Methylomonas sp. 11b: one gene and its partner. The protein of the gene in region 2 interacts with the protein of the main gene of each other region in a pairwise test. Links are inferred from orthologs where the notes say so. Each region holds a gene or a part of one and is shown on either strand. Other genes may lie near its edges.

The links.
Region 1: the proteins of secD (region 2) and pheT interact in binary tests that used the Escherichia coli proteins (3 or more experiments, as listed by UniProt). The link is inferred for Methylomonas sp. 11b from one-to-one orthologs.

What each region holds. Positions count from the first base shown.
Region 1 is NZ_KI911557.1:5,405,627-5,411,911, reverse strand. The notes cover bases 3,236-6,285. They hold pheT (phenylalanine--tRNA ligase subunit beta), read right to left. Parts: upstream 5,924-6,285; coding sequence 3,548-5,923; downstream 3,236-3,547. Other genes in these bases: pheS (phenylalanine--tRNA ligase subunit alpha), read right to left, coding at 5,939-6,285; ihfA (integration host factor subunit alpha), read right to left, coding at 3,249-3,545; METH11B_RS0125835 (MerR family transcriptional regulator), read right to left, coding at 3,236-3,265. Outside these bases: METH11B_RS0125850 (hypothetical protein), read right to left, coding at 123-785; METH11B_RS0125845 (phosphotransferase), read right to left, coding at 1,491-2,573; more of METH11B_RS0125835, read right to left, coding at 2,912-3,235.
Region 2 is NZ_KI911557.1:4,573,764-4,580,418, forward strand. Bases 3,447-6,393 are described here. They hold secD (protein translocase subunit SecD), read right to left. Parts: upstream 5,871-6,393; coding sequence 4,023-5,870; downstream 3,447-4,022. Other genes in these bases: METH11B_RS0122040 (bifunctional tRNA (adenosine(37)-C2)-methyltransferase TrmG/ribosomal RNA large subunit methyltransferase RlmN), read right to left, coding at 3,447-3,467; ndk (nucleoside-diphosphate kinase), read right to left, coding at 3,447-3,873; yajC (preprotein translocase subunit YajC), read right to left, coding at 5,946-6,296. In the rest of the region: METH11B_RS0122025 (YfgM family protein), read right to left, coding at 1-264; hisS (histidine--tRNA ligase), read right to left, coding at 298-1,584; type IV pilus biogenesis/stability protein PilW, read right to left, coding at 1,604-2,365; more of METH11B_RS0122040, read right to left, coding at 2,355-3,446; more of ndk, read right to left, coding at 3,442-3,446; asd (archaetidylserine decarboxylase), read right to left, coding at 6,405-6,655. UniProt on the Escherichia coli protein: Part of the Sec protein translocase complex. Interacts with the SecYEG preprotein conducting channel. SecDF uses the proton motive force (PMF) to complete protein translocation after the ATP-dependent function of SecA.

The DNA of each region.
Region 1 (6,285 bases), 830 kb from region 2 along the record:
GCGCATTGCCGTGTTTTTGAGCCTTAAAACATAGCCTATTGTAAGGCTAACATGTGTGCGAACCTTGTGCACTAGTGTACAAAAAAGCGCGTTTTTACGCGTTAATATAACTATATCAATAGTTAAGAAAGCTTGGCATACTTGCTTATGCTTGATGGCGAACAGCCAAATATAGCAGCTAGATCTCTTGTTGTGTAGTTTTGCTTTCTAAGTTCTTTAACTTTTTCCCAGTCAATATTTGGCTCACCTAAAGCTTCAATTTGAATTGAAATCATATTCCTTAGTCTTTGGTTTTCTTCATTATTAGAATTTATTTTATGTAATAATGAAATTTGTTTTGAAAGCTCGGTTAATGCACCTGTTAAAGTGTTCTTTATGATTGCTCTAAAGTTATATATATGGTTTTCTTTTAGGCTTTTAATTAAATATGTTTCTTCATATGACTTTAATACTTCTTTAAATACCTTGCCTATTTTTTTTCGTGCTACAGTCTTTTTCCATAACATACCTTTCTTTTTCTCATCTGAATAAGATTTTAGAGCTTTTCTTCCTGAAACACCTGTTTCTAAAACAATTTTTATTAACATTTCTAAGTCTTTACGGGTTGCTATGTGTGTTTTTAAGCCACAGTCTTTAAGCATATTATAATGCCTATCATTGCGCTCGCTATCCTCTTTTCTCCTACCTGAAAATGTATTTGCATTTTCCGCTGCTATTATTTTTTTACATTCAACTTGCTTTAAAATAAATATTAAGGCACTAATGACATTCAAATTATTTTCCATATTTTCACCAAGATATTTTCATAAAAAATAAGCACGATTTCAGGCAAAAAAAAGCCCGTATACACTAATGGCTACGGGCTTTTTAATATAAATAAAATGCTTTTAAATATATAAATATTATTAATTATTTTTATATTTAGTATTTATAGATGTGAAAATACTTTTTTTAAAAAAATCGGGAATAAAAAGCGTTCTATGTCTTAAGTTATACACTTACTTTTTATTTACCTGGAGTACCTTTCTATCTTATGCGGAAAAAACAGGCTTGAAGTAGTTAGTTCGTCGTGGCACACTCTTGGCACAGAGGGAAGGAACAACATATAGTCTCTTCCTGCTGGTGAATGGCTTTAAAACTGGCTTTCTAGTTGGTTGAAAAGAAATTCTTGTAGCTTCAGGTGCTAGTAGGGGTAACCCTGTGGAGGTTCAAGTCCTCTCCTCGGCACCATTTTTATTTTCTTCTTGCAAAAAAGCAGCAAGATGGAGATTAAAAATCCTTGTAGACTTTCTCATAGCTACAAACTCTGTAGCATTAAATTATAAGTTCAATAGTTATTTAAAATAATTGTGGGTTTATAAGCCAGCTAAAATATATCTCACCTTATCGAGATGAGATTCTAACTCTCAAAATTTCCTCCGAATAGTCTCGAGCCTATTCCCACATCAAATTCATCATACAACTACCTGCCAGAAACGCAGGTAAAAAGTTTATAGGGCTAACGCAGCATAGCTATCGTTATCGTCAACTGCCGCTGAAACGCGCGCAATTAACTCCAAATTGCTATTGTGCTCCATCATACCTCCTATAGCCAAGGTAACAATCATCGCTTCGAACGGATATACCAAATGAGCGCGATATCGTTGGCAATACGTCTCTTCATCCAAGCCGCCAATCCCGTGACTAGCTAACGACGTCAAATATAGCTTTAGCAATTGTTTTTCATGAGCGCGCCGGGACTCCGGCTTCAGCGATGTCGCTAAAAAATAAGCAAGATCACTAACACCCTCCCCCATCCGTACCAATTGCCAATCCAGAAAGCCCGGCTCAGAGTGATTCCAAAATAGATTGCCTGGATGGCAGTCATGATGCACCAGGGTCTGCACGCCGGCTGCCAAGATCCTGGTGATTCGCCGCCGATCCGCAGCATAGTGCAGTGCGGATCGATGTAATTGGCTGGGCACCAAGCGCCCTGCGCGCTCAAGGCCACGCTTCATCAACGGCACAGCCAGTAAGGTACCCATATGATTTTCGACATTGTGACTAAAACCGTTTAACCAGCGATGCGTTTTCAGCAGCCTGGCATTACCCCAATAGTGAGCATGAAAACCGGCTAACTTTTCGACCACCCGCTGAGCTTGCTCCAAAGACAGAGCGTCGGCGGCAAGCCCGGGCCTAAAACCCAGCTCGTCCAGGTCCGTCATTACCAATGTAGTACCGCGTCCTAACTGACTCTCAGCCGCTAATATTTGCGGCAAATTCACCGGCACACCCTGAGAAAGCGAATTATAAAAATGAACTTCCTTATGCAATAAAAGCGGTATAGTGGTAATCGCTCTGGACTTAATTGCCAGCGACGGCGTTTTTACAAACCATCGACTTGGAACGACGCCGATGGCGTCATGATTTACCGTAAGCCGCAAGCGCGTCGATGTGCCAATATTGACGGATTGAATATCTACTGCACTGACTTTGGCACTGGTTGCGTATCGGTTAACAATACGTTGCGCCCATTGTCGGGATAATTGATCCGGGTGATGCACGACAATATGGTTTCTAAAACGGTTCAACATCGGATTAAGCCAGTCTCAAATATTTGATAAATCGAAATATTAGCAGCCGTATTCATTCAATTTAATTTCATCGATCAAACAGTAATTAACTAATTATCAAAATCCTGTGTATTCCCATAGTTTTTCAAGCAATAAAAAGCCCGCCAAGTCAAGTAACTTGCGGGCTATGCAATATTCAATCTCAAAAAACTTGGTCGGGACGGCGGGATTCGAACCCACGACCCCTTGTCCCCCAGACAAGTGCGCTACCAGGCTGCGCTACGCCCCGAAGTTTATCGTTATATCAATGCCCATCCAGCAGAGCGGGCTAGTAATAATATCACATTATTCGAGAAAGGCTATTTCAGTAGCTCCAAAATATCTTCCAACTCGCCTATCATTTGATGAATAAGTTGCTTGGTGCGAAGACTATCTTCCTTGGCGCTGCCACTCGCCAGATGAGCACGCGCTCCACCTATCGTGTAACCTTGCTCGTATAACAAAGCGCGAATTTGTCGAATCAACAACACATCGTGACGCTGGTAATAGCGACGGTTACCTCGGCGCTTCACCGGACTCAGTTCGGTAAACTCCTGCTCCCAATAACGCAATACGTGGGGTTTTACCGCACAGAGGTCGCTAACTTCGCCAATCGTAAAATATCGCTTGGCCGGAATAACCGGTAATTCGTTGTTATTACTGGGTTCCAGCATACGCTTCTACTCGAGCTTTCAATTTTTGCCCTGTTCTAAAAGTCACCACACGTCTTGGAGTGATAGGAATTTCTTCGCCCGTTTTCGGATTTCTGCCCGGACGACCGCTTTTATCGCGCAATTCGAACTTACCGAACCCGGAAATTTTTACTTGCTCACCGCTCTCCAGACTTTTTTTAATTTCGTCAAAAAACAACTCTACGATTTCTTTAGCTTCGCGTTTGTTTAAACCGAGGTCTTCAAACAATTTCTCTGCAATATCTGCTTTGGTTAATGCCACAATCACTCCCTCAATTTTGCATTCAGTTTAGCCGCTAAAGTGTCCAGCACTTTGCGAAATATAGCATCAATTTCTGTGTCGGTAAGCGTTTGTGTAAAATCCTGCAAGACTAAAGCTAACGCGACACTCTTATAACCTTCGGCTACGCCAGGTCCGCGATAAATATCGAAGATCGATATTTCGCGTATCGCCGTCTCGCGACATTCTTGAATAACCCTGGTAATTGCGGTAGCCGATACGGCCTCCTCCACTAACAAAGCCATATCGCGGCGTACCGAAGGAAATTTAGATAGCGCTCTGAATTTCGGAACCTTCCGTTTCAATACGGCTTCCTGCTCCAGCTCGAACAAGTATACCGGGCTATCGAAACCTAATTGTTTTTCCAGCGTCGGATGCAGCATACCTAATAAGCCTATTGCTTCGCCGCTTGAATTTTTGATTTGCGCGGTTTGACCGGGATGTAATGCTGGATGTTGATAGACAACAAACTCCGCTGTAATACCCGTTAAACCGAATAACGCTTCGACATCGGCTTTCAGATCGAAGAAATCCAGCTTTCTGGCTTTTTCGCCCCATTGCTCGGCGTTAACCGTCCCCAAGGCCACACCGGATAACATTTTCCGTTGCTGAATGTGCCCGTCTTCATAGAAAAACCGCAACCCGGCTTCAAAAAGGCGCACACGACTCTGTTGACGATTCGTGTTGTACAAAGCCGCATTCAATAGACCGCACCACAGCGTAGTGCGCATGACAGCCAGCTCGGAGGATATAGGGTTTTGAATCCGGATAAATTCTTCGCCAGGCGCGACGGCATTTTGCATCGCTTCATCAACAAAGCTGTAGGTAATCGCTTCCTGATAACCGCGATCTACCAAGCAATCCTGCAATCTCGCCAATGGCAACTGTGCCTCAGGTGCTTTGCCAAGCTCAGAGCGCATCAACAAACTACTGCTAGGTAGATTGTTATATCCATAGATTCTGCCGATTTCTTCCAGCAAATCTTCTTCGATGGCAATATCGAAACGAAAGCCTGGCGGGGTAATTTCCCAACCGTTTTCGACTACTTGAACCTGCATACCCAATCCTTCAAATAGCGCATGCACTTCATCGTCGCCGAACTGGATACCCAATACTTTGGCGATACGCTGACTACGCAATTTGACTGGCTCTCTGGGTGGCAGCGCCGCAACAGCAGTAATTTCCTGAACTGGCCCCGGGCTGCCGCCTGCAATCTCGATGATCAGTTGTGTCGCGCGTTCTATGGCACGGCGCTGCAAATTAAAATCCACACCCCTTTCAAAGCGATGTGAGGAATCAGTGTGCAAACCAAATTGACGAGCCTTGCCGGCTACATTAATCGGTGTAAAAAACGCGCATTCCAGAAATATGTCCCGAGTCTCACCAAATACCGCACTATCCTTGCCACCCATCACCCCAGCCAAAGCCAAGGCTTGTTTTTGATCGGCAATGACTAAGGCGTCACCATCCAATTCTATGGTTTGGTCGTTCAGTAAAGCCAAGGACTCGCCGGCCCGGCTGCGTCTAACCACGATAGGTGCGCTCAGTTTATCGGCATCGAAAGCATGTAGCGGTTGACCCAGTTCAATCAAGACGTAGTTGGTAACATCAACAACCGGACTTAAACTTCTAATACCACAGCGGCGCAGACGCTCCTGCATCCACATTGGCGTGACCGCAGCGGGATTGATATTTTTGATCAAACGCCCGAGATAAACCGGACACGCTTCTGTCGCTTCAACCTTAACTTCCAAGGTTTGTTGGTGCTGCGGCTCGATAACAGCAAACGCCGTTGCCTGGAACGGCAGATTGTTTAGCACCGCCACTTCCCTGGCAACGCCTTCGACGCTCAAGCAATCGGCACGGTTAGGTGTTAAGCCCAACTCGATCACGTTATCATTCAGCGTCAAATAGTCGCGAATATCGACACCGACCGGTGCATCAGCCGGTAATTCCATCAAACCATCGGAACTGACCGCTAAGCCTAATTCTTTTTCCGAACACAACATACCGAACGACAATTCGCCGCGCAGCTTGGATTCTTTTATTCTGAAATCGCCGGGCAACACCGCACCGATCAATGCTGCCGGAATTTTCAAACCGGGCCTGACATTGCTGGCACCACAAACGATTTGCAGGGGTTCAGCTTGGTCGACATTGACCTGACAAACCCTAAGTTTATCGGCGTTTGGATGTTGAATAGTGGAAAGTACTTCGCCGACCACCACCCCGGAAAATTCAGCTGCCACCGGCGTCACGGCATCGACTTCTAGACCGGCCATGGTCAATTGCACGACTAATTCGGCAGTGGCGACAGGCGGATTGACTAGTTCTCTTAACCAGGCTTCACTGACTTGCATGATTATTTTCCACCGTTACCTAAACTGTTGTAAAAATTTCAAATCGTTTTCGAAAAACATCCGCAGGTCGTTGATGCCGTATTTCATCATCGCCAGACGTTCGACACCGGTTCCGAAGGCAAAGCCCGAATAAACTTGGTTATCGATACCGACCGATTTGAATACTTCCGGGTGAATCATGCCGCAACCGCCGACCTCCAGCCAGCCCGTTTGTTTACAGACGCGACAACCTTTGCCGTCGCACATGACGCAGGACACATCGAATTCGGCAGACGGCTCTGTGAACGGAAAATAGGAAGGCCGAAAGCGCACGTTGACTTCTTTTTCGAAGAAGGCGCGCAGAAACTCAAAAATGACGCCCT
Region 2 (6,655 bases):
GTAAGCGGTGCCGGGAAATTCGATAGGCAAGCGTTCCGCCAGTTTTTCGGTGGATTCGCTATTGTCCTTGGCCGCGCTGTCCAATAATTGTTGGTACATTTGCGAGGCTTGGTTGCGTTTGTCCAGTTGGTGGTTTTGCCAAAGATTCCAGCCGCTCACCAATACTATTGCGGTGACAACACCGGCGATCAATGAAGTCTGATTGGCTTCCCACCATTTTTTCAACTGTTCCAGCTGTTCTTCTTCGGTATCGTAAATTGCCACGGTAGTTCTCTTCTATTCTCAGGTTACAAGGGATTATTGGCTGTGCCAGTCTTGCAGGGTTTGCAGGAGTTGGTCGTGATTGTGCGTGCTTTGTTCAGCGTCGATACGCAAGGGTTTCAAGGCCACTTCGCCGCGTTGGGCTTCGTCGTCGCCGATGATGATGGCGTACTCTGCACCTGATTTATCGGCTTTTTTAAACTGACTCTTGAAGCTGCCGCCGCCGCAATTGACTTGCAGTTTTAAGCCGGGAATCGCATCGCGGATGCGCTCTGCCAAGCGCATGCCGGCCACTTCGGCACTGGTGCCGACGCGTATCATGTAAACATCCGTGGTACGTTCGACCGGTACGTTATCCAGCAACTCGAGCAGGGCCAGGATGCGCTCCATGCCCATCGCAAAGCCGATGGCATGGTTGGCTTTGCCGCCCAATTGTTCGATCAGGCCGTCGTAGCGGCCGCCGGCGCAGATGGTGCCTTGCGAACCCAAGTGCTCGGTGACCCATTCGAATACGGTCTTGCCGTAATAATCCAGGCCGCGCACCAAGCGGGTATTCAACTGGTAGGCGATGCCCAGGTCGTCCAGCGTGGCTTTCAGGCTATTGAAATGCGCCAGGCTTTCTTCGCCCAGGTGCTCAAGCAACACCGGAGCCTGTTGCAGCATGGCCTGCATGTCGGGGTTTTTACTATCCAGAATGCGTAGCGGATTGGTTTCCAGGCGGCGCAAGCTGTCTTCGTCCAAAACCGCCAGATGTTGTTGGAAATAGTCGACCAGTTTGCCGCGGTAGGTCAGACGTTCTTCGCTGGTACCCAGGGAATTGATTTGCAGTTCGACTTTATCGCGAATCCCCAATTGCTTCCACAGCCGGTCGGTTAGGGCGATGATTTCCGCGTCGATATCCGGGCCCGGCATGCCATAGGTTTCCACGCCCAGTTGGTAGAACTGCCGGTAACGGCCTTTCTGCGGGCGCTCGTGACGGAACATCGGTCCGTAATACCACAAGCGGTGGCTCTGATTGTGCAATAAACCGTGTTCCAGACAGGCGCGCAAACAGCCGGCGGTGCCTTCAGGACGCAGGGTCAACGAATCTCCATTGCGGTCGTCGAAGGTATACATTTCTTTTTCGACGATGTCGGTGACTTCGCCGATCGAGCGTTTGAAAAGCTCGGTTTTTTCGACGATGGGCAGCCGGATTTCCTGATAGCCGTATGCGCCCAGTACTTGTCTGGCCTGGCCTTCCAGCCACTGCCAATAAGGCGATTGCTCGGGAAGGATGTCGTGCATGCCGCGGATGGCTTGGATAGCCTGTTGTTGTTTTGCCATGATCTTGTTTGCTGCCGGATTATTTGCTGATCGCGGTTTTTACTTGTTGAGCCTCTTTGGAAGCCGGAAATGAGCTAATCAATTGCTCGCGGTATTCTTCGGATACTTTGCTGTTGCCCAGCGCCCGTTCGGTTTGAAACGCTATCCACAGCGTTTCCGGGGTATGTTTGGCGACACCCAGGTAGCGTTCCAGAAAAGCACGGGCCGACATAAACTGGCCATTCTGATAGCTGATGCGTTGCATCTCCTGCAAGGCCGGCGAATAGTCCGGTTGAGATTGCAGTGCTTGACGAAAATACTCTTCGGCGTGCTGCATGTCGTTTTGTTTTGCATGGCAAACGCCCAAATTGGTCAGCGCGAACCAGGGCCGGCTGTTCATCGGCGAGGCCATGGATTCTTGCAGCAGGGCGATGCCTTTGTCGAATTTGCCTTGCTCGCACAAAAAACGCCCGTAGTTGTTCTTGATGCTGAAGTTGTCCGAGTCTTTACTCAAGGCTGTTTGATAGCTCTCGCTGGCCGCTTCGGTTTGTTTGATACGCTCGTAGAATACCGCCAGCGCGTTATGGGTTTCCGGGTTGCTGGAATCCAGTCGCACTGCGGTTTCCAGCTTTTCCTTGGCGACTTCGAGCATGCCCATATCCAGATAGCGGGCGCCCATCTGTAAATTGAGCTTGGCTTTTTCGGCATTGCTCATCGTGTCGCGGGTCTCCGGCAGTAAGCCGCAGGCACCCAGCAATAAACCGATCAGCACTAATCCGCGCGCTGTTCGCCTATTGGCCATGCGAAAGTCCTTGCGCTTGCAGCTTTAAATGTCTGCGGCTCTTATCTTGTACTTGACCGACCAATTGCCCGCAAGCTGCGTCTATGTCTTCGCCGCGGGTCTTGCGGACGGTGGTGACGATGCCGGCATTATGCAGAATATCGCGAAACTTCAGGATAGCGGCGTTACTGGAGCAGCGATAGTGCGATTGCGGAAACGGATTGAAAGGAATCAAATTCAGTTTGGACGGCACGGTTTTCAATAATTTGACCAGGGTGCGTGCATCTTCGGGGCTGTCGTTGATGCCGTCCAGCATCACGTATTCAAACGTAATGTGTTTGCGCGGACCTGTTTTGGCGTATTCGCGGCAGGCCTCCATCAATTCTTTCAGCGGATATTTGACGTTGATCGGCACTAGTTGGTCGCGTAATGCGTCATGCGGAGCATGTAACGATACGGCGACGCTGACATCACAGACTTCGTTCAGGCGTTTCATCGCCGGCACAATACCGGAGGTGCTGATGGTGACGCGGCGTTTGGACAGGCCATAGCAAAAGTCGTCCATCATTAAATTCATCGCTGCCACGACATTGTCGAAGTTCAGCAGAGGCTCGCCCATGCCCATCATCACCACATTGGTGATGCGGCGTTCCGGCCCCAGTCTTTGTTGCGCCAGATAGAGCTGGCCGATGATTTCGGCGGTGGACAGGTTGCGGTTGAAGCCTTGTTTGGCGGTCGAGCAAAAGGTGCAGGCCAGTGCGCAGCCCACTTGTGAGGACACGCACAGGGTGGCGCGGCGTTCTTCGGGGATGTAAACGGTTTCCACCCGATTGCCGCAGTGCATCTGTACCGCCCATTTGCAGGTGCCATCGGACGCCAATTGTTCGGCAACGATTTCCGGGACTTTGATCTGGCAGTGTTCTTTTAAATGACTGCGCAGCGATTTGCTCAGGTTGGTCATCTCGTCGAAATCGGAGATGCCTTCCTGATAAATCCATTTCAGCACCTGAGTGGCGCGAAACGGCTTTTCGCCGAGCTCGACAAAAAAGGCTTGCAAGCCTTTTCTGTCGAAATCCAGCAGATTAATCAATGCTGGCTTAGCGGATACGGTCGCAGAGTTCATCAGCAGAGAAGAAGTAAGCGATTTCTCTCGCAGCAGATTCCGGTGCATCGGAACCGTGTACGGCGTTTTCGTCGATGCTGACCGCGAAGTCGGCGCGAATGGTGCCGGGAGCGGCTTCTTTAGGATTGGTGGCGCCCATCAATTCACGGTTTTTCAGAACCGCATTTTCGCCTTCCAATACTTGCACAACGACCGGGCCGGAGGTCATGAAGCTGACCAAGTCTTTGAAAAAGCCGCGTTCTTTATGCTCGGCATAAAAGCCTTCGGCTTGCTCTTGGCTCAGTTGCAGCATTTTGGATGCGACGATGCGCAGGCCGTTTTTTTCGAAGCGGCTGACAATTTCCCCAATCACATTTTTAGCGACTGCATCAGGCTTGATGATTGAGAAAGTACGTTCGATTGCCATTGTGTAACTCCAGTGAGGATAGTGATTGAAAAATTAATTACGCATTATATCTTGTCAGGCAGGGTGTTGAGAAACGCCCTGCCGAATAGTGCTTTTCCGAAACGGCTGAATAGGCCCGGTTTGTGCTGCGCCGAGCCTCAATTTTTTGGCTAGATGGAAATTTTATCGGTGCGATGATCGTTGCCGTAGAACCAGTTGACCAACATCCGGGTGCCGGTAACCGCAGTAAATACCGAAGTGGCAATCCCAATCATCAGGACCAGCGCGAAACCCTTAACCGGGCCCGTGCCAAAGCCGAACAATAATACTGCGACGATGAAGTGAGTCACGTTGGAGTCGAGAATGGTCGCAAACGCTTTTTCGTAACCGACGTAAATACTGGCCTGCCGGCTCAAGCCATTACGCAGTTCCTCGCGGATCCGTTCGTTGATCAGCACGTTGGCGTCCACTGCCATACCCACAGTCAAGACGATACCGGCCATGCCTGGCAAGGTCAGGGTGGCTTGCAAAACGGACATGATGGAGATCAGCAGTACGACATTGAACAACAAAGCAAAGTTGGCGATCAAACCGAACGCGCGGTAATAAGCGACCATGAAAAACACGACCAGCAGGAAGCCGGCGGTAATCGACATCATGCCTTGATCGATATTTTCCTGACCTAAGCTGGGGCCGACTGTGCGTTCTTCGACGATTTCAACCGGAGCGGCCAAGGCGCCGGCTCTGAGTAATAAGGCCAAGGTGCGGGCTTCTTCAGGGCTATCCAGGCCGGTGGTTTGGAAGCGTTTGCTGAAACTGTCGCGGATGGTGGCGACGCTGATGACTTTTTCGACTTTTTCCTTATGTTGGACTTTCTCGCCGTTAACGACCCGGGTTTCGGATTTGTATTCGATGAACACCACCGCCATCGGCTTGCCGATATTTTCCTGGGTCATCTTGCCCATCTTCTTGGCGCCGACGCCATCCAGCGTGATGAATACGGCAGGTGAACCGTCTTGATCCAAGCCCGATGACGCATCGGTGATCTGGTCGCCAGTCACGATAACCGAACGTTTCAACAGCACCGGAGCGCCGTTTTTGTCTTTATACAAACGGCTGCCGATAGGTTCGTGACCGCCCAGGGCCGACTGCACATCATGCTCCACGTCCACTAAACGGTATTCCAGTGTTGCTGTGGTGCCTAACAATTCTTTCGCGCGGGTAGTGTCTTGTACGCCGGGTAATTGCACGACGATGCGGCTGTCGCCTTGTTGCTGAATGATAGGCTCGGCTACGCCCAGTTCGTTCACCCGGTTACGCAGCGTGGTAATGTTTTGGCCCAGCGCCGCCTTCTTGATTTCACGCAGGTTGCGTTCGGGAATGTTTAACGTAAATTCATTCGGACCGCTTTCCACTAGATCGAGGGTGCGGAAGTCTTTGTTGAGTACTTCCGTGGCGGCAACTCTGGATTCTTCGTTAGGCAGCACGACTTTGATGCCGCCAGCTTCCTTCGAAACTGATTGATACCGAACTTTTGCATCGCGGAAGGCCGAGCGAATATCGTTGGTATAGCGCTCTTCCGCTTGTTTCAGCGCGCTGTCCATATCCACTTCCAACAGGAAATGCACGCCGCCGCGTAAGTCCAAGCCAAGATGCATAGGGTTTGCACCGAAAGCGCGCAGCCAAGCAGGGGTGGCAGGCGCTAAATTTAAGGCGACTGTCGCTTTGCCGGACATTTGTTCGCGCAATATGTCCGCCGCTTTCATTTGTTCGTCGGTATTGTTGAAGCGCGCCAGAATTTTGCCGTCGGCAAATTCGAAGCTTTTCAGCGTAAAACCAGCGTTTTTGATGCTGGCGGCGACTGCGTCAGCCTGAGACTGCTGCAATGGCGTCGGGCTAGACGAAGCCAATTGCACTGCCGGGTCGTTGCCATAAAGATTGGGCAACGCGTAAATCGTACCAACCAACAGCACGAAAATTACTAGGATGTTTTTCCAGACAGGGAAATGATTTTGCATGGTTATTCCATTAAAAGCAGTGACAGCCAGGCTGTTGCGAATAAAAGCGGGGGATATCGCAGGGTTAAAGCAAACTTATTCTTTGGTTCTTTTGCTGTTCAAGGTTTTGTAAGTACCTTTTGGCATCATGTTGGCGATGGCATGGCGCTGTACCTGAATAAAGCTGTTATCGGATACTTCCAGTTTGACGAAGTTGTCGTCCAGTTCGGCCACTTTACCTAGAATGCCGCCGGTGGTGACCACTTCCGCGCCTTTACCCAACGCAGCCAGCATTTGTTTTTGTTCCTTGTTGCGCTTGGATTGTGGGCGGATGAACAGGAAATAGAAAAATATCAGAATGCCCAACGGGAACAGCATGCCTTCAAAACCGGGTTGTACGGCGGTGGGCGCTGTTTGGGCCAGCGCATCAGAAATCAAGAAACTCATGGTAATCCTCTTATTGTTATCGTCGTTTTAATGGTCCGGCCGGGCGGACAGGCGCGCATTATGCCACACTAGCAGTGCTTATCACATTACGCAGTCGATTTGCCCGGTTTATGCTAGCGTCCGGCCGATGGCTTCGCCCAGTTGTACCGCTTTGCCGGCGGTCAAGTCTTCATTCCAGGCGGTTTTTTCTTTACCGAACAAGACGATAATGGTTGAGCCCATATTGAACCTGCCCATTTCCACGCCTTTTTCAAGCGTCGGCGCGTCTTCTTGATAACGCCAAGTTCTGGGTGCGCTGATGCTAGGTGGCGTTACTACACCGTGCCAGACGGTTTCGACGCTGGACACGAAAATCGCGC